DNA from 2 places in the Kitasatospora sp. NPDC048722 genome. Region 2 is predicted to be linked to the other one. Evidence: riboswitches for the same ligand, from Rfam matches in the RefSeq annotation. Region 2 holds a riboswitch; the other holds the start of a gene.
The links. Region 2 has a riboswitch for cobalamin ahead of AB0C76_RS07365 (cobalamin biosynthesis protein). Riboswitches for the same ligand answer to the same signal wherever they lie in the genome.
Positions count from the first base shown of each region.

Region 1: it holds a riboswitch for cobalamin, as region 2 does, so the genes downstream of both, AB0C76_RS21095 (HoxN/HupN/NixA family nickel/cobalt transporter) here and AB0C76_RS07365 (cobalamin biosynthesis protein) in region 2, are expected to answer to the same signal.

Region 1 covers NZ_JBEZGX010000027.1:92,238-101,546, forward strand. The annotation lists gene AB0C76_RS21055 (aminopeptidase P family protein) at 1-119, opposite strand, end outside; gene rpmF (50S ribosomal protein L32) at 212-385, opposite strand; gene rpsR (30S ribosomal protein S18) at 395-580, opposite strand; partial or broken gene AB0C76_RS21070 (GTP-binding protein) at 805-1,338, opposite strand; gene rpsN (30S ribosomal protein S14) at 1,335-1,640, opposite strand; gene rpmB (50S ribosomal protein L28) at 1,640-1,876, opposite strand; gene rpmG (50S ribosomal protein L33) at 2,010-2,174, shown strand; gene AB0C76_RS21090 (type B 50S ribosomal protein L31) at 2,227-2,478, shown strand; gene AB0C76_RS21095 (HoxN/HupN/NixA family nickel/cobalt transporter) at 2,564-3,673, opposite strand; cobalamin riboswitch at 3,706-3,898, opposite strand; gene AB0C76_RS21100 (metalloregulator ArsR/SmtB family transcription factor) at 3,981-4,364, shown strand; gene AB0C76_RS21105 (hypothetical protein) at 4,417-6,090, shown strand; gene AB0C76_RS21110 (AAA family ATPase) at 6,100-8,094, opposite strand; gene AB0C76_RS21115 (DNA-formamidopyrimidine glycosylase family protein) at 8,162-8,971, opposite strand; gene AB0C76_RS21120 (AAA family ATPase) at 9,068-9,309, opposite strand, start outside.
Region 2 covers NZ_JBEZGX010000006.1:113,856-123,164, forward strand. The annotation lists gene AB0C76_RS07345 (cobyrinate a,c-diamide synthase) at 1-252, opposite strand, end outside; gene cobO (cob(I)yrinic acid a,c-diamide adenosyltransferase) at 257-862, opposite strand; gene AB0C76_RS07355 (putative cobaltochelatase) at 868-2,955, opposite strand; gene AB0C76_RS07360 (cobyric acid synthase) at 2,952-4,472, opposite strand; gene AB0C76_RS07365 (cobalamin biosynthesis protein) at 4,469-5,431, opposite strand; cobalamin riboswitch at 5,533-5,709, opposite strand; gene AB0C76_RS07370 (helix-turn-helix transcriptional regulator) at 5,985-6,653, shown strand; gene AB0C76_RS07375 (hypothetical protein) at 6,791-7,879, shown strand; gene AB0C76_RS07380 (hypothetical protein) at 8,541-9,309, shown strand, end outside.

The DNA.
Region 1 (9,309 bases), on a different contig from region 2:
GGGGCGCAGCCGGTCAGGTACCGCACGTTGGCCGGCCGGGTGATCAGCGCCGCATCGGCCCCGGCCGCACTGCAGTGCTCCCGCAGCCGCTCCTGCCGACCCGCGTACGCATCAGACATGCGTCGAGCCTACGAACCCCGCCCCCGATCCGCCCGCCGAGAACCCCCGACGGGGGCGCGACCCTTACCCACCCACGCCCCCGGCGGCGCCGTCACCCCCCTTCCGGATCGACGAGCCCCCTCCGGTAGGCGGGCACGAGGTGCTGCGGGACGAGCAGCTCCCGCCCGTTCACCGTGATCGGGACGAGCTTCGGCGCGCTCGCCTTCCACCGGGCCCGGCGGTGCCGCGTGTTGCTGCGGGACGTCTTGCGCTTGGGTACGGCCATCGGGGTCTCCTATCGGGTGGCGTGCGGGGGCAGGGCCATCTCGCGGGCGTTCCTGATCGCCCGGGCCATCGCCCGCTGCCGGCGGACGGTCAGTCGGCCGAGCCGGCGGATGCGGATCTTGCCGCGGTCGGAGAGGAACTTCCGCAGGAGATCGGTGTCCTTGTAGTCGGCGTCCTCGATACCGGCTGTGACCAGCGCGTTGGGCTTGGGCCTCGGCGGGTTGAGTCGTTTACGCACAGTGATGATCCTCGGGCGACGGGGTCGAGCAGGTCGTGGAAGGCGTCGGGCAGTGCCTTCCAGCCGGATTCGCCGGTGGCGAGTTCGGCGTCGGTGAGCAGGCAGGAGTCGAGGAGGTGGGTGATCCCGTCCACGTCCAGGCCCGTGTGCGCGGTCGCGCGTGGGACGGCGAGGGTGGTCGCGTACTCGATCTGGTGGGCGAGGGCCTCCGCGCGGGTGCGGGGGTCCTCCGGTGCGGTGTGCTCGCCGTGCTCCACGAGGTCGTCGGGGACGGAGAGTTCGCCCGTGAGCCGGTCGGGGTCGACGGCGGTGACGACGCCCGCGAGCTCGACGGCCTCCTCCAGGGGCCGGCCGCCGACCTCGCCGCCGGCGATGACCTCGACGGCCGGGTGCGGATCGCTGCCGCCCCACAGTTCGACCACCGCGAGCCCGTGCCGCCCTTCGTCCGCGATCCGCAGCAGCCGGGGCAGCAGGTCCTCCCGCAGGGCGCAGCACGGGCAGTCGTTGAGCAGCCGCACGTCGGCCGGGTCGAACTCGCCGCCCGCGTCGCGCAGTCGGCGGTGGACGACACCGCGGGAGGCGTCCCGCAGGTCGTGGTGGAGGACCACGGCGTCGACCGCGCCGCGCACCAACTCCTCGACGGCACTCCGGCGGTGGTCGGCGTGCAGGCCGGCGACGACCACGACGGGCAGCCTGGTCCCGTCCGCGCCGCTCACCAGCCGGCCTTGCGGACGCCGGGCAGGTGGCCCGCGTGGGCGAGGGTGCGCAGGTTGATCCGGGAGAGGCCGAAGGCGCCGACGTAACCGCGCGGGCGGCCGTCGACGGTGTCGCGGTTGCGGACGCGGGTGGCGCTGGCGTCGCGCGGCTGGCGGGCGAGTTCGGCCCGGGCGGCGGCGCGCTCGGCGGGGGCGGTGCCGGGCTGGGCGACGATCCGCTTGAGCTCGGCACGGCGCCCGGCGTGGCGGGCGACGGTCTCACGCCGCCGCTCGTTCTTGGCGATCTTGCTCCGCTTGGCCATCAGACCCTCTCCCCCCGGGCCCGGATCCGGGCGACGGCGGCCTCGACCCCGATCGCGTCGATCGTGCGGATCCCCTTGGCGCTGAGCGCGAGCCGGACGTACCGGCCCTCACCCGGAAGCCAGTAGCGCTTGCGCTGGACGTTGGGGTCGAAGCGCCGCGGGGTGCGGCGGTGCGAGTGCGAGATCGCGTTGCCGAAGCCGGGCCGGCGGCCGGTGAGCTGGCAGTGGGCGGACATGGGGGGCTCCAGGAACGGTCCGGGAATGGGCGGGACGGAGGTCACGTTAAACCACATGAAAATGACATCCATTTCGGTGTACGGTTCCAACCCGGCCCCGAACCGCCGCACCACCGACCCTCGGGAGGACCACATGGCCCGCAGCGAACTGCGCCCCGTCATCAAGCTCCGCTCCACCGCCGGCACCGGCTACACGTACGTGACCCGCAAGAACCGCCGGAACGACCCGGACCGGACGGTGCTGCGCAAGTACGACCCGGTCGCGCGCGAGCACGTCGACTTCCGCGAAGAGCGCTGACCGGAGACCACCGCACGAAGAACGCCGCACCCCCCACCGAGGAGGCACCCCCGTGAAGCCCGGAATCCACCCCGCCTACCGACCCGTCGTCTTCCGCGACAAGGTCGGCGGCCTCTCCTTCCTCACGCGCTCGACGGTCACCAGCGACCGCACGGTCGAGTGGGAGGACGGCAACACCTACCCGGTCATCGACGTCGAGATCTCCTCGGCGAGCCACCCCTTCTACACCGGCCAGTCCCGCGTGCTCGACACCGCGGGCCGCGTCGAGCGCTTCCGCCGGCGCTACGGCCACCAGCACAGCTGACCCGGAACGACCGAGTCGGAACGCGCGCGACGGCGCCTCCCCGCCCTGGGGAGGCGCCGTCGCGCCAGGCGTGCGGCAGGCGTGCTCAGGTGCGTTCGGCGCCCCAGCGCTTCTCGACTCCGGCCAGCTTCCAGTAGGCGATCGCCGCGGCCCAGACCACGACGAACAGCCCGGCGATCGCGTAACCGACGTTGTCGAGCGAGATGTCCGCGATCCAGCCGGTGACCGGATCGGTCAGGTCCAGCTTCTCGTGCAGCACGCCGACCAGCTCGATCGTGCCGATGATGAACGCCACCGCGATCGACAGCCCGGTGATCGTCAGGTTGTAGTACACCTTGCGCACCGGGTTGGAGAACGCCCACTGGTACGCGAAGTTCATGAACGTCCCGTCCAGCGTGTCGAACAGGCTCATCCCCGCCGCGAACAGCAGCGGCAGGCAGACGATCGCGTACCAGGGCAGGCCGGCCGCCGCACCCGAGCCGGCCATCACCATCAGGGTCACCTCGGTCGCGGTGTCGAAGCCGAGGCCGAGCACCATGCCCACCGGGAACATCTGGCCGGGCCGGGTGATCGAGCGGGTCGCCCGGTTCAGCACCCGGGCCATGAACCCGCGCGCGTTGAGGTGCTGCTCCAGCTCGGCCTCGTCGTACTGCCCGGCGCGCATCGCCCGGAACACCTTCAGGATGCCGAGCAGCGCCGCCAGGTTGAGGGCGCCGATCAGGTAGAGGAACACACCGGAGGTGGTGGTGCCGATCATGCCGAGCCACTGGTGGGTGGTCGACTCGTCGTCCATCAGAGTGTTCGCCAGCTGCGCGCCGCCCGCGACCAGGGCGGCCATGACGACCACCATCGACGAGTGCCCGAGGGCGAACCAGAAGCCCACCGAGACCGGCCGCTTGCCGTCGGCCATCAGCTTGCGGGTGGTGTTGTCGATCACCGCGATGTGGTCGGCGTCGAACGCGTGCCGCATGCCGAGCGTGTACGCCGTGATGCCGAGGCCCACCCCGAAGACCTGGGTGCCGACGGCGTAGTTGTGCGGCGCCACCAGGAAGACGAGGGTCCCGAACGCCACCACGTGCATGGCCAGGATCACCCCCATCAGTCCGGCGGTGCGGACGGTGTCCTCTCTCTTCCACCGGAAGGTGGGCAGCACGGCGGGCGCGGCCTCGGGGGCGGCGGTTTCGGGCAGGGTCATCGTCGGATCACGCTCCAGCACCTCGTGGAAAGACGTTCGTGAGATGCCGTGGCCGGTCTCCTGGCTGACGGGGCTCCCGTACCCGCCTTCCCAGGCGCGCGAAGCGCCCAGTGGCGTCTGGGTACGGGCGGACTCCCCCGATCACAGTGGCGAGGGCCGCTCCGGACTGGGACCCCTGAGGGTCCGTCACCGGTCTTCCCGAGCACCACGGCGGGGAACACCGTAGGGGTCCCGGGCTGACCCTTGCAAGGCTGCGTACCTGCGCAGGTGTCCAGGATCACAGGTCGTGAGCTGCCAGAATGTCTGCATGCATCTCGTACCGGCCGACCGCGCGGGCCACCGCACCATCGACGGACACCGGGTCTGCGAGGCCATCGCCGCGATCGGTGACGCCGCGCACGTCCGCTCGTGGTCCGAGCGGTTCTCCCTGCTCTCCGACCCCGGCCGGCTCGCGATCCTGCTCGCCCTGCACCGCGCCGGACCGCTCGCCGTCACCGACCTCGCCGTCGCCACCGGCATGCGCGACCCGGCCGTCTCACAGGCCCTGCGGCTGCTGCGGACGGCCGGCGTGGTCGCCGGGGACAAGGACGGACGCGTCGTGCGCTACCGGCTCGTCGACGAGAGCATGCGCCCCCTGCTCGACGAGTGCGCCGCGGCCGACCACGAGGAGCCCGCCGCCGCGGCGGGCTGACCGGCACCCCGGAATCACCACGGGGAGCGGGCCCGGTGAGTACGATCATGGCGTGCCGACCCATCCCCACGCCTGGCCCGCCGACCGCTGGAACACCCGGCCGGTCAGGGCGCGCGTGCTGGCGGTCGCCCGCACCCTCACCTCCGCCACCCGGGTCCTCGACGTCCTCACGCTCCTGAACCGTGACGGCATCGAGCGCTACGCCACCGTCAACCCCGGCTCCGCCTTCGCCGACGGCCTCGACGACTACCTGCGCGGCCTGCCCGGCATCACCCTGCTGGACTGGGAGGACGCCGTCCGGCGCCGCTTCGACCTGGCCGTCGCCTGCGCCGTCCACTCCTCGATGCACCGCCTCGACGCCCGGCTCGTCGTCCTCCCGCACGGCGCCGGCTACAACCGCCTGGTGACCGAGTCCACCGGCGACACCGTCAGCGCCGCCGGCCTCTCCCGCAACGAACTCACCCACCGCGGCCGGGTCTTCGTCGACGTCCTCGGCCTCTCCCACCCGGAACAGCTCGACCGGCTGCGGGGCTTCTGCCCCGAGGCGCTGGACGTCGCCCAGGTCGTCGGCGACCCGTGCTTCGACCGCATGCTCCGCAGCCTGCGCCTGCGCGACGCCTACCGGGCCGCCCTCGGCGCCGTCGACGGCCGGCGGCTCGTCGTCGTCAACTCCACCTGGAGCGGGCACTCGTTATTCGGCCGCCGCCCCGACCTGCCCCGGCGCCTCGTCCGCCGGCTCCCCGCCGACGAGTACGCGGTCGCCGTCGTCCTCCACCCCAACATCTGGAACCGGCACGACCCCGAGGCCCTGCTCGACGACGCCCTTCGGATGGGCCTGCGCCTCGTCCCGCCCCACCAGGGCTGGCAGGCCGCCCTCGTCGCCGCCGACTGCCTGATCGGCGACCACGGCTCGGTGTCCGTCTACGGCGCCGCCCTGGAACGCCCCACCCTGCTCGTCGCCACCGGCGCCGCCGAACTCGACCCGCACTCCCCCACCCACGCCTTCGGCCAGGCCGCCCCCGCGCTCGACCCCGACGGCGACCTCGCCGCCCAGCTCGAACAGGCCCTGCAGAAGCAGGACCCGGCCGCCCTGCGCCCGATCACCGACCGCTCCCTCGCCCACCGCGGCCGGTCCGCCGAGGTGCTGCGCCCACTGCTCTACTCCTTCCTGGACGGGCTGGACGAACCGGACGACGAACCCCTCCTGCCGCCCTACCCCAAGCCGGTCCCCCTCCCCGGCACCCCCGAAGGCCCGACCGCCTACGACGTCGAGGGCGCGAGCGAGGGCACCGAGGTCAGCCTGCGGCGCTACCCCTTCGACCCCGACGACCACACCCCGCGCGGCTTCCACGCCCTCACCGACGAACACCCGGGCGACGCCCTGCGCTACACCGCCGAGGTCCTCGCCCGGACGGAGACGCGCGCCGAACTCCCCGCCGGACGCTGGCTCGCCGACACCGCCGCCGCACTCCCCGGCCTCGCCGTCGCGGTGGCCGCCCTGGGCCCGGCCCGCCACCTCGTCCGGCTGCGCACCGGCCTGCTCCTGGAAGCCCGCGCCGAACGGACCTGGGGCAGCGCCGAACCCCACCTCGACCCGCTGCTCCTCGGCTCCGCCGTGGCCCACTGGCTCACCACCGGCGGCGACCCGGCCGGCCTCCCCGCGCACGGACTCACCATCCGCACCGGCGAACACCGCACCCGGGTCTCGTTCACCACCGGGCCGTAGGAGGACGTCCTAGCGCGCCCTCAGTTCCTGCAAACGCTCCCGGCTGCGCTCCGCGAGCGCCTCGTCGCCCAGTTCCTCCGCGAGCTCGACGAGCAGCGTGTGCGCCTGCGCCTCCTTGGCGTACTGGCTCAGCCCGGCCGCCCGCCGCGCGCAGTCGGCGGCGTCCGCGACCGCGAGGTCCGGCCGCCCCAACGCGCGGTGCGCCCGGGCGCGCACCAGCGGCAGCTTCATCAGCATGTCGGTGTCCTCGGTCTCGACGGCCCTCGCGCGAGCCTCGTCGAGGACGGTCAGCGCCTCCTCCGCCCGGCCGTCCGCGATCAGCGCCTGCGCGACGTTGTAGCTCTGGACGATCTCACCGTGCACGTCGCCCCGGTTCTCCTCCAGCGCCAGGGAGAAGCGCTCCACCGCCCGTGCCGTCCGCCCGTCGGCCAGGCAGAGCAGCCCGTCCGTCTCGTGCAGCACGCCGGCGAGCCTCCGGTCGGTCACCAGTGGCACCTGCTCCGCGGCGAGCGCCAACTGCTCGGCCGCGAGCGGGAACTCCCGCCGCTCGTAGTAGGCGCGGGCGAGCTGGTTGCGCATCCGCACGACGGCGTCGGGCTGGTTGTCCCACTGCGCCGACTCGACGCCGAGCCGGTGGGTGGCGATCAGGTCCTCGTAGTGCTTGCGGCCGTGGTACAGCGGCCACAGCGACTCGCAGAGCCGCCACACCTCGCCGTGCCACCCCTGCCCGGCCGCCGCTTCCACCACCGCGCGCAGGTCGGCCCGTTCGGCCTGGAACCACTCCAGGGCCGCCCCGTACGAGCCGAAGCCCGGCAGGTCGTCGCCGCTCGGCTCCTGCACCCGCAGCCGCGCCCCCATCGCGCGGTCCGCCACCGACGCCCGCCCCCTGAAGTACGCGACGACCCGGGCCAGGAGCTCGGCCCGGCCGGGCAGTTCGCGCGCACAGGCGTGGGCGTGCGTCCGGACGACGTCGTGGGCCTGGAAGAGCTCCTCCGGGCCGTCGTCGACCACGACGTCCAGCAGGTGCGCGCCGCACAGCTCGTCCAGGGCCTCCTCCGCGTCGTCGATGCCGGTCGCCCCGGCCAGTTCGGCCGACACGAAGGGGCCGGGATGCACGCCGATCAGGTGGTAGAGCGCCTGGGCCGGCGTCGAGAGCCGCTCGTAGACCGGGTCGTAGGTCCGGCGGAGGTTCCCCTCGTCGTTGTTCAGAATGGCCAACTTGCTGTCCCAGTCCGCTAGTTCGGCCACCACCTGGCCCACCGAGAGGCGGCTGCGGCCCAGCAGCTGGCTCCCGACCGCGTTGAGGGCGAGTGGCAGGCCCGCACACCGCTCCACCAGTGCCGCGACTTCGCCGTCGGTGCCGCGCCCGGCACTCAGCCAGCCGCGCACCAGGGCGGCGGCGGCCACCTCGTTCAGCCGGTCCAGCTGCAGCACCTCGGCACCGTCCATCCGCAGCGCGTCCAGGCGCTGCCGGCCCGCCGCCACCAGCAGCCCGCTCGTCGGCAGCAGAGCGCGGACCTCGGCGGCGTGCTCGACGTTGTCGAGGAAGACCAGGCAGCGCTGCCCGGCGGTGGCCGTCCGGAACTCCCCGAACCGCTCCGCCTCCACGTCCGGCGAACGGACCCCGAGGGCCCGCAGGAAGCCCTCCAGCACCCCGGGGAGGTCCACGGCGGACCCGTGCCGGTAGGCCTTGAGGTCGGCGTACAGGACACCGCCCGGGAAGTGCGCCGCCTGTTCGGTGGCGAACTTCGCCACCAGCTCGGTCTTGCCGACGCCGGCCAGACCGGTGAGGACGACGATCGCCGGCCCGGCCCGGCCGGCCCGGCCCAGCGCACCCGTGAGAGCGGCGAGTTCGCGCTCGCGGTTGACGAAGGTCCTGCGGGGCGGTCGCACCTGATGCGGGATCGGGCGCTGCGGCTCCAGGTGGACCGTGACGTTTCCGCCCTGGATCACGTTCCCGTGCACCGTGCCCGAAACCCTGTTGGACACCTCGAAGCCGTCCACCCGTCCGCTCCCTCCGCCGGCCCGGGCCCAGCCTACGGCGTGCCGGCCCCCGCCACCTGAATCCGACTCAGGTCGCCTGGCAGGTCGGGCACCAGAACAGGTTGCGCGCCGCGTGCGACTCCGTCCGCACGTCCGTGCCGCAGACCAGGCAGGGCATCGCGGCGCGGCGGTAGACGTAGACCTCGCCGCCGTGGTCGTCCACGCGCGGCGGTCGGCCCATCGCCTCCGGGGTGTGCTCGGGCCGGACGGTGTCGATGCGGCCCGCGCCGACGCCCTCGCGCATCAGCCCGACGAGGTCCGCCCAGATCGCGTCCCATTCGGCCCGGGTGAGGTCCCGCCCGGCCCGGTGCGGGGCGATGCCGTGCCGGAAGAGCACCTCGGCGCGGTAGACGTTGCCCACCCCGGCCAGCACCTTCTGGTCCATCAGCAGGGCCGCGACCGTCGTCCGGCTGGCCGATATCCGGCGCCAGGCGGCGTCCGGGTCTGCGTCGGCGCGCAGCGGGTCCGGGCCCAGGCGCGCGGCGACGGCCGCCTTCTCGGCGCCGGTGACCAGCGCGCAGGTGTTGGGGCCGCGCAGGTCGGCGTGGGCGTCGTCGTTCTCCAGGCGCAGCCGGATCAGGCCGACGGGCTCCGGGGCGGGCCCGGCCCCGAAGGCGAAACCGCCGTAGAGGCCGAGGTGGACGTGGACCCACGCGCCCTCCTCGAAGCCGAGGAAGAGGTGCTTGCCGATGGCCTCCGCCCCGACCAGGACCTGCCCGTCGATCAGCTTGGCGTCGTCGGCGAAGCGGCCCTGCGGGCTGGACACCCGGACGGGACGGCCGCCGAAGGCCGTGGTGTTCTCGGCCGCGAGGCGGTGGATGATGTGGCCTTCCGGCACGGGCTCGGCTCCCCTGGGACGGATCAACTCGACCCGTCCATCATCGCAGCCGCGCCCGACATCCCCACGCTCCCGCGGGTCGGCGGCCCGGCCGGCTCAGCGGACCGGCATCCCCGTGAGCCGGGCCAGGATCACCCGGTCCAGCTCGGCGGCCGTCGCGGCCACGTCCAGGTGCGAGTTGTCGATGATCGGCAGCCCGGAGTTGTACCAGCCGGCCATCCGTCCGTGGATGCGGGCGACCTCCTCGTCGCCGAGCCGCCGGTTGCCGCTGCGCCGGGCGTTGCGGCCGAGCACCGAGTCGAGGCTGGGCAGCAGCACGACGGGCAGCATGCCGGGGC
Region 2 (9,309 bases):
GACGTCGGCCCCGGCCGCGCCGTGCAGGAACAGCGGCGCGATCCGCTCCGGCCCGCACAGGAAGGCGTCCAGGTTGCGTCCCGGGCGCCCGGCGGCCAGCGCGTGGTAGCCGGGGTCGATGTAGTCCGGGCCGACCTTGTGCGGGGAGACCGCGAGCCCGCGGGCGGCGAGCGCGGCGATCAGGCCGGTGGCGACGGTGGTCTTGCCCGCGCCCGAGGAGGGCGCGGCGACGACGAGGCGGGGGATGCTCAAGGAATCACCACTCGATGCCGCGCTGGCCCTTGCGGCCGGCGTCCATGGGGTGCTTGACCTTGGTCATCTCGGTGACGAGGTCGGCGAAGCCGGTGAGCGCCTCGGGGGCGTACCGGCCGGTGATGACGACGTGCTGGCTGCCCGGCCGGTCCTTGAGCACGGACACGACCTCCTCCGGGTCGACCCAGCCCCAGTGCATCGGATAGGTGAACTCGTCGAGCACGTAGAAGCGGTAGGTCTCGGCCGCGAGGTCGCGCTTGACCTGCTCCCAGCCCTCCTTGGCGGCGGCCTCGCTGTCCATCTCCATCTCGCTGGAGCGCTGGATCCACGACCAGCCGGAGCCCATCTTGTGCCAGTCGACGGTGCCGCCCTCGCCGGAGGCGCCGAGGACGCGCAGCGCGTTCTCCTCGCCCACCTTCCACTTGGCGGACTTCACGAACTGGAACACCCCGACGGACCAGCCCTGGTTCCAGGCCCGCAGCGCCATGCCGAACGCGGCCGTGGACTTGCCCTTGCCGGGGCCGGTGTGCACGGCGGTGATCGGCTGCGTGCGGCGCTGGCGGGTCGTCAGGCCGTCGTCGGGAACGCTCTCGGGAACACCCTTGGGCATGCTGCTCAGGCCGCCTTTCGCATGGTGGTTGCACGGTTGTCGCGACTTTCGCGGACGAGCGAGGCGACGCCCTCGGCGCGCAGCTCGTCCAGGGTGACGGAGGTGCCGCCGAGGTGCCCGGCGAGGGTGCGGGCGAGGCCGAGCCGGACGGGGCCGGACTCGCAGTCCAGGACGACGCTCGCGACGCCCTGGGCGGCGAACAGCCCGGCCGCGCGCCGGGACTGCGCGAGTGCGTCGCGACCGCCGGTGGCCCGTCCGTCGGTGACGACGACGACCAGCGGGCGGCGGGCCGGGTCGCGCAGCCGCTCGATCCGCAGCACCTCGTGGGCGCGCAGCAGGCCGGCGGCCAGCGGGGTCCGGCCGCCGGTGGGCAGCGACTCCAGCCGGGCCGCGCCGACCTCGACGGACGAGGTCGGCGGGAGCGCCAGCTCGGCGCCCGCGCCGCGGAAGGTGATCATGCCGATCTTGTCGCGCCGCTGGTAGGCGTCCATCAGCAGCGACAGCACGGCGCCCTTGACGGCGGTCATCCGCTGCCGGGCGGCCATCGAGCCGGAGGCGTCGACGACGAACAGCACCAGGTTGGACTCGCGGCCCTTGCGCACCTGCTCGCGGAAGTCGTCCTTGCGCAGCACGAGCGCGGCGCCGGAGCGCCCGCGCGCCACCTGGTGCGGCGCGGCGGCCTGGAGGGTGGCGGTCAGGTGCAGGCGGCTGAGGGCGCCCTGGGGGCGCCGCGCGCGGACGGTGTACCCGCTGTCGGTCTCGGCGGGGGAGCGGCGGCCCTGCGCGCCGTGGCCGGTGCCGCGCACGGCGAACAGCCGGGTGCGGTACGGGTCGCCGGCCGCGACCGGCGCGGACTCCCGCGCGGGGGCGGGGTGCTGGGCCGGGACGGGCTGCTGCTCGGCGAGGTCCGAGGCGGCGGCCTCCGGGGCCTGCGGACCGCCCTCGGGCTCCGGTGCGCCGCCGCCGTCCGGGCCGGGGCCGCCGTCGTCGCCGGGGCCGGGGCCGGGACCGTCACCGTCACCGTCCGGGCCGTCGCCGTCAGCTTCCGTCTCGGGGGAGTCCTCCGGGGAGTCCTCGGGCTGCGCGTGTTCCTCCAGCGTCCGGTCCAGCTGTTCCTCGTCCAGTCCGGGCGCGTCGAACGGGTTGCGGCGGCGCCGGTGCGGCAGCGCGAGCTGGGCGGCCTTGCGCACGTCCTCCTCCAGCACCTCCGTGCGGCCGTCCCACGCGGCCAGCGCGACGGCCGTCCGCGCCATGACGATGTCGGCGCGCAGCCCGTCCACCTCGAACGCGGCGCACACGGCCGTGATCTGCCGGAGTGCCACGTCCTTGAGCTCGACCTTGGGCAGCAACTCCCGTGCGGCGGTGATCCGTTCGGCGAGCGCCCGCTCCTCGTCGGCGAACCGCGCCGCGAAGCCGGCCGGGTCCGCGTCGTAGGCGAGCCGGCGCCGGACGACCTCGGCGCGCTCGGCCGGGTCGCGCGTCGCGGCGATCTCCACGGTCAGGCCGAAGCGGTCGAGCAGCTGCGGCCGCAGCTCGCCCTCCTCCGGGTTCATCGTGCCGACCAGCAGGAACCGGGCCGCGTGCCGTACCGAGACGCCCTCGCGCTCGACGTAGGAGCGGCCCATCGCGGCGGCGTCCAGCAGCAGGTCGACGACGTGGTCCTGGAGCAGGTTCACCTCGTCGATGTAGAGCACCCCGCGGTGCGCCTTGGCGAGCAGCCCGGGCTCGTACGCCTTGACGCCCTCGGCGAGCGCGCGCTCCAGGTCGAGCGAGCCGACGATCCGGTCCTCGGCCACGCCGACCGGCAACTCGACCAGCTGGGAGGGCCGTTCACTGTTCCCGGAGGAGGCGTGCGGTCCGTCCGGGCACTGCGGGTCGGGCGCGGCCGGGTCGCAGGAGAAGCGGCAGTCGTCGACCGTGGCGATGGACGGCAGCAGGCCGGCCAGCGCACGGACCATCGTCGACTTGGCGGTGCCCTTCTCGCCGCGCACCAGCACGCCGCCCACGGCCGGGGAGACCGCGTTCAGCAGCAGTCCGAGCCGCAGGTCGGCCATCCCGACGACCGCGGTGAACGGGTAGCGGACGTCACTCATGCCTTGCCAGCCTCCTCAGGCGCACCGGGCGGCAGGAACGGCAGCGATCCGGCCGCCGGCACCCCGCCCTCGATCAGCTTCCACAGCGCGTCGGTGTCCGCGTGCTCCTCGATCAGGTCCCCCAGGCGGTCCAGCCGGGCCTCGCGCGCCTCGGCGAACGAGGTGTCCGGTGCCGGGACGAACGCGCGGCCCGCCAGCGCGGCCACCTCGCGCAGGAACTCCCGGCGGAACCCGTCGTTCTCCAGCGCGCCGTGCCAGGTGGTGCCCCACACCGAGCCCACCCGGCACCCGTCGAGGAAGGGCTCGCCTCCCTCGACCGCGACCACCCCGTGGTGGATCTCGTAGCCCTCGACCCGCTGCCCGTACGCCTCGCCGACCGGCCGGGCGAGCACCTTCTCCACGCCGAACCGCACGTGCGTCGGCAGCAGGCCGAGCGCGTCGACGGCACCGGCCTTGGACTCGACGTCGTCGACGATCGAGCCCGCCAGCATCTGGTAGCCGCCGCAGACCCCGAGGACGGGCTTCCCGGCCGCCGCCCGCGCCCGCAGCGCCGGTTCCAGCCCGCGCTCGCGCAGCCAGGCGAGGTCGGCCACGGTGGCCCGGGTGCCGGGCAGCACGACGAGGTCGGCGTCGGCGAGTTCCTCCGGCCTGGTCGCCCAGCGGACGAGGACGCCGGGCTCCTGCGCCAGCGCGTCCAGGTCGGTGAAGTTCGACAGCCGCGGGAAGCGCACCACGGCCACCCGCAGCACGTCCGCCCCGAGCGGCCCGCGCCCGTCGACCCGGTCCACGACCGTCGACAGGTCCAGGGAGTCCTCGGCGTCCAGCCACAGCCCCGGCAGCATCGGCAGCGTGCCGAGCACCGGACGGCCGGTCAGGCCGTGCAGCATCTCCAGGCCGGGCGCCAGCAGCCGGGCGTCCCCGCGGAACTTGTTGACGAACCAGCCGGCCACGTGCCGCTGGTCCTCCTCGGACAGCAGCGCCAGTGTCCCGAACATCGCCGCGAACACGCCGCCGCGGTCGATGTCGCCGACCACCACGACGGGCAACCGGGCGGCCGTCGCCAGGCCCATGTTGGCGATGTCCCGGTCGCGCAGGTTGATCTCGGCGGGCGAGCCCGCGCCCTCGCACACCACCACGTCGTACCGCCGGCGCAGGTCCGCCAGGCACTCCAGGGCGCGCTCCAGCAGGACGGGCTTGCGCTCGCGGTAGTCCAGCGCGCCCACCTCGGCGACCGGCCTGCCCAGCAGCACCACCTGGCTGCGGCCGTCCGCGCCGGGCTTGAGCAGCACCGGGTTCATCGCCGCCTCCGGCTCCACCCGGGCGGCCTGGGCCTGCATCGCCTGGGCGCGGCCGATCTCGGCGCCGTCGGCCGTCACGAAGGAGTTCAGTGACATGTTCTGCGCCTTGAACGGCGCCACCCGGACGCCACGGCGGGCCAGCCAGCGGCAGATGCCCGCCGTGACGACGCTCTTGCCCGCGTCCGAGGTCGTCCCCGCGACCAGCAGCGCGTTGGTCATGCCCTTCCCCTCCTCAGCAGCGATCGCAGCAGGACGTGCCCCGCGACCGTCGTACCCAGTGCCAGCGCGCCCACCCGCCGCGACAGCGCGCAGGCCCGCTCGATGTCGTCCACCGTCACCGGCCGCAGCTCCGCGCCCAGCACCGGCCGGTGCTCGACGCGCTCGCCGTACCGCAGCGTGCCGCCCAGCCGCACGCCCACGGCGCCCGCGAACGCCGACTCGGCCTGCCCCGCGTTCGGGCTCGGGTGCGCCGAACCGTCCCGCCGCCACACCCGCCAGGCGGTCCGCGGCTGCGGCGCGGCGGCCACCGTGAGCAGCGCCGTCAGCCGGGCGCCGGGCCAGCCCGCCACGTCGTCCAGCCGGGCCGAGGCCCAGCCGAACCGGGCGTGGCGCGGCGAGCGGTGGCCCACCATCGCGTCCAGCGTGTTGACGGCGCGGAAGGCCAGCAGGCCGGGCGTGCCGGCGAGCGCGCCCCAGGCCAGCGCGTTCACGACGGCGTCCGCGGTGTTCTCGGCCACCGACTCCACGACGGCGCGGGCGATCTGCTGCCCGTCCAGTGCGCTCGGGTCGCGCCCGCACAGGTGCGGCAGCCGCTCCCGGGCGGCGGGCAGGTCGCCCGCGGCCAGCGCCCGGCCGATCGTGCGCGCCTCCCGGGTCAGCGAGGTGCCGCCGAGCACCGTCCAGGTCGCGGCGGCGGCCAGCGCGGCCCGCCCCAGCGGCCTGCGGCCGGCCGTCCGCTCCAGCACCACCGCGCCCGCCGCGACGGCGCCCACGCAGAGCGCCGTGTACGCGGCCCCGGCGGCCCGGTCGTCGCGCCACATCCGGCGCTCCAGGCGGGTCGCCGCACCGCCGAAGACGGCCACCGGGTGGCCGCGGCGGGGGTCGGCGTAGCGGGCGTCCGCCAGGTAGCCCGCGACGGCGCCGACCGCGAACGCGGCGGCGCTGGTCAGCGGGCGCACGACGGCGGGGGACAGGGGAGGGCTCGGCGGGTCGGGGCAGCCTGCATCGCGTGCGAGTCCTCACTCAGGGTCCGCGCCCTGGATCGACGTACCGGGGGCGAGAGTCTCCTGGCTTCCGGGTCGAACGCACCTCCGGAGCCTTCCGGCAGCCCGTCAGCGAAGACTGACGGTCCGCCTGTGGGCCCCTCCTGCCCGTCGGCGGGCAAGGAGGGAATCGTTCCGGCCGTGCTCCCCGGTGACAGTGGCGGGACCGCGCCGGACTCGCACCGGCTTCCTCTGCATGCCTCCGTTTGGCCCTGGGATCCCATCACGCGGCCGAACCGGGAGTCAACCGAGGTCACGGAGGGGTTGGTCACACGCGGGAGGCCCGGCGCGCGCCCCCGAACGCCCCGTCACTACCTCCGAGTACGGCCGCCGCAGGAGCATGACATCTCGTGCGATCCTCCAGCGGTGCGCGCGCGCCTCCCGCGGCGCTTCGTGCGTTCGGCGGCTGGGGGGCCCGTTCGTACCGGCCCTAGCGTTCGTTCACATGCGACGAAGACAGCCTCCCGCCTTGTCCCCGGTGCCGTTCTCGCCCGCCGCGGCCCGCGCCCACCGCGCCGGGCTCGGCCTGACCCCCGGACAGGTCGCCCGCGGCATGGCCGCGCACGGCGTCCGGCTGCTGCCCACGCACGTCATCGCCTGGGAGAGCGGAGAGCTGCGCCCCACCGAGGAGGAGTTCATCGCCCTCGCGCGCGCCCTGTGGTGCCCGCCCGCCCAGCTCATGGGCACCCGCCCGGCCCTCCTGCGCGACCACCGCGTGGCCCGCGAACTGAGCCAGGACACCGCCGCCCGTCGCATCGGCGTCGCCCTGCGCGTCTACCAGGAGGCCGAACTCACCGGGACGTGGGACGGCGACGAGGAGCGGACGCACGCGCTCGCCCAGGTGCTCGGACTGCGGCTCACCGAACTCGTGGAGGTCACGGGCCGCGGCGCCGAGCTCGACCAGCGGCTGCGCAGGTGCGTGGACGGGCGCTGGCAGCCCCACCTGCGGGCGGTCGCGCGGCTCGTGCCGGTCCACGAGGACGACCTCGCGGCCGTCCTGACGGCCCTGCACCAGGAGCACCAGGTCTCCTCCCCGCACTGGGGTGCCGCGACGCCCACCCTCCCCCCGCGCGACCGCCCCCTGGCGCCGCGCTTCTGGGAACTCCTCGGCCGCATCCAAACGGAGATCCCGGTCTGACCCCGCCCCGTCCCCCGTCTCCCCCCCGTCCCCCGTACAGCCCATCCCGCCTGGCCGCCGCCCCCACCCGCCAGTGAACTTGTCCCCAGCAGACTCACAGAGCGGGGAGCGATATGCGTTGGGGAACCGCAGCCGCCGTGGCAGCGGCCGCCGTCGGCACCGGGGTCGCCGTGCTGGTCGTCGGCCGGCGGGCGTCCGAGCGGCTGGTGCGGCCGGAGACCGCCGTGCCGGAGTCCGGACCCGTCCTGGTGCAGAGCCTCGCCGCCGGCCGGATCACCTTCAACCGGACGCCCTCGGCCCTCCACCCCGGCCGCTGGGCGCTGGAGTGGGACGGCGACGGCCACGCCGTCGTCGACGACATCCTGCACAGCGACGAACAGGGCGTCACCCGCCGCCTGGTCCGCGCCGACCGGGGCACCCTGACGCCCGGCACCGAGGTCCGGTTCACCCCGCGCGTGCACCTCGGCGACCCGACGACCTCCCTCGGCCTCCCGTTCACCGAGACCGCCGTCGCCGGCGAGCTGGGCGCGATGCCCGCCTGGCGCCTGGACGGCAAGCGCGGCACCTGGGTGGTCCTCGTGCACGGCCCCGGCGCCGACCGCTCCCAGACGCTCCCCGTGCTGCCCGTCCTCCAGCGCCTCGCGCTGCCCGCCCTCGCCGTCACCTACCGCGGCGACCAGGGCGCCCCCGCCTCGCCGGACGGGCTCAGCCACTTCGGTGAGACCGAGTGGCGCGACGTGGAGTCGGCCGTGCGGCTCGCCCTCGACAGCGGCGCCGGCCGGGTGATCCTCTACGGCTGGTCGGTGGGCGCCACGATGTGCCTGCACGCCGCGGCCCGTTCGGCCTGGTCGGGGGCGATCGCCGGGATCGTCCTGGACTCGCCGGTGCTCGACCTGCCCGCCACCGCCCGCCGCGACGCGGTCCGGGCCGGCCACACCAGGCCGGTCGCGGAGCTCGGCGCGCTGGCCGCGGAGGGCCGCACCGGGGTCGACCTGGCCGACTTCGCGCGCCTCGTCGAGGGCGCCGACCTGCGCGTGCCGACCCTCGTCCTGCACAGCCCGGACGACCCGATCGCGCCCTTCCGGGCCGCCCGGCACCTCGCCACGGCCCGCTCCGACGTCGTCAGCCTCCAGGCCTTCCCGGGCGCGGACCACGCGGCCCTGTGGAACTCCGACCCCGCGCACTACTCGGAACTCCTCCGGCGCTGGCTCACCCCCCTCCTCTGACCCGGACCGGCAGCCGTTAATCCGGGGCATTCCGGCCGGTCATTCCTGCGCCCGGCCTCCGCTTCCCCTCTTCTCGCATTCCCCCCACCCGTCATCCCGCGCCACCCGGGCACCGGAAGCCGATTCCGCCGGAACGGGAAGTCGACGCGGTCGATTTCCGCCACCGCGTCCGCCGTCGCCGACCTGGCCGATCCGCATCCACCCGGAGCACTCGCGGCGGGCGTGCCCGGTGGGCGCGTTCCCGTCTCCACCCGTCGTCCGCACCGCGCGAGTCGGCCATTCACCCCTCGCCGAAGCCTTTTCCGTATCCGTTCGAACACCCCACGTGACCACCGCAAACGGGCCTGGCATGAGCCCGCCACACGATTCCGGCCAGGCGGTTTGCCGCTGTTGCCCGATCTTGCGGAGGTGCTGCCACAACCCGCCCGCCCGTACGACCAACCGGATGTGACAGAAGGCCGGTGCAAGGGGAAGACTGCTCGACGTGACGTCTCGGAACCCGCGCGACCGTGATGCCCCGCTCCCACCGACGATCGGTACCGGTGCGACGGTGACCCGCCTTCCCGGTACGGCCCACCGGCCCGTCGGGGCCAGGCCGGGCGGGGGCGGCGTACCCCGCCGACGAGGCCCCGCACCCGCCCCCGGCCGCGGCCGGGTCCCCGTGCCGGACGGCTTCCCGGCCCCCGCCGAGCTGGCCCCGCTGGCCCGCCGGATGCTGGTGGACGCCGTCCGGATCGCCCGCTGGGCCGGGGAGCTCGGCGAGGTCGACAAGCGGGGCGAACTGCTCCCCGAGGACGCCCGCGCGGCGGGCCGCGCACTGGCCATGACGGTCGGCGCCGCGGCCAAGGCCTGGGGCCAGGCGCTGCTGGTCGGCCTGGTCGAGGCCCGCGACGGCGGCGCCGGGCCGGGCTGGCGGCTCCACGCCTGGGAGCACGACGACGAGGCCGTGGTGCGCGGCTGGTCCGCGCTGTTCGACGCCTGGACGCTGCTCGCGCCCGTCCCGCCGGCCGCCCTGCGCGGCGTCTTCACGGTGCTGGCCGGCCAGGCCGTGGACCAGGCCCCGCAGCTGCTCTCCTTCCTGCACCTGGTGGACGGCCCGGTCGCCGACAGCGAGCTCCTGGAGCTGCTGCGCCGCGGCCTGGACGAGCGCCGGGTCGGCGGCAGCGGGGGTGCGGGCCTGTCGCCCGTGCCGCACGCCGCCTCCGCGGTGTCGGCGGTCCGCGGCACCTGCCGCGAGCCGCAGATCGACACCCCGGCCGCGCCCGCGGACGTCGCCGCCGTCCTGGACTGGATGCTGGACGGCCTCGCGGCCGTCGGTGCCGTCGTGCGCAGGAACGACGCCGCCGAACTGTCGCCGCTCGGGCACTGGGCGGTGCGGGCGAAGCTGGAGGAGATCTGCACGGTCGCCCAGACCGCGGCCGGCCACATCG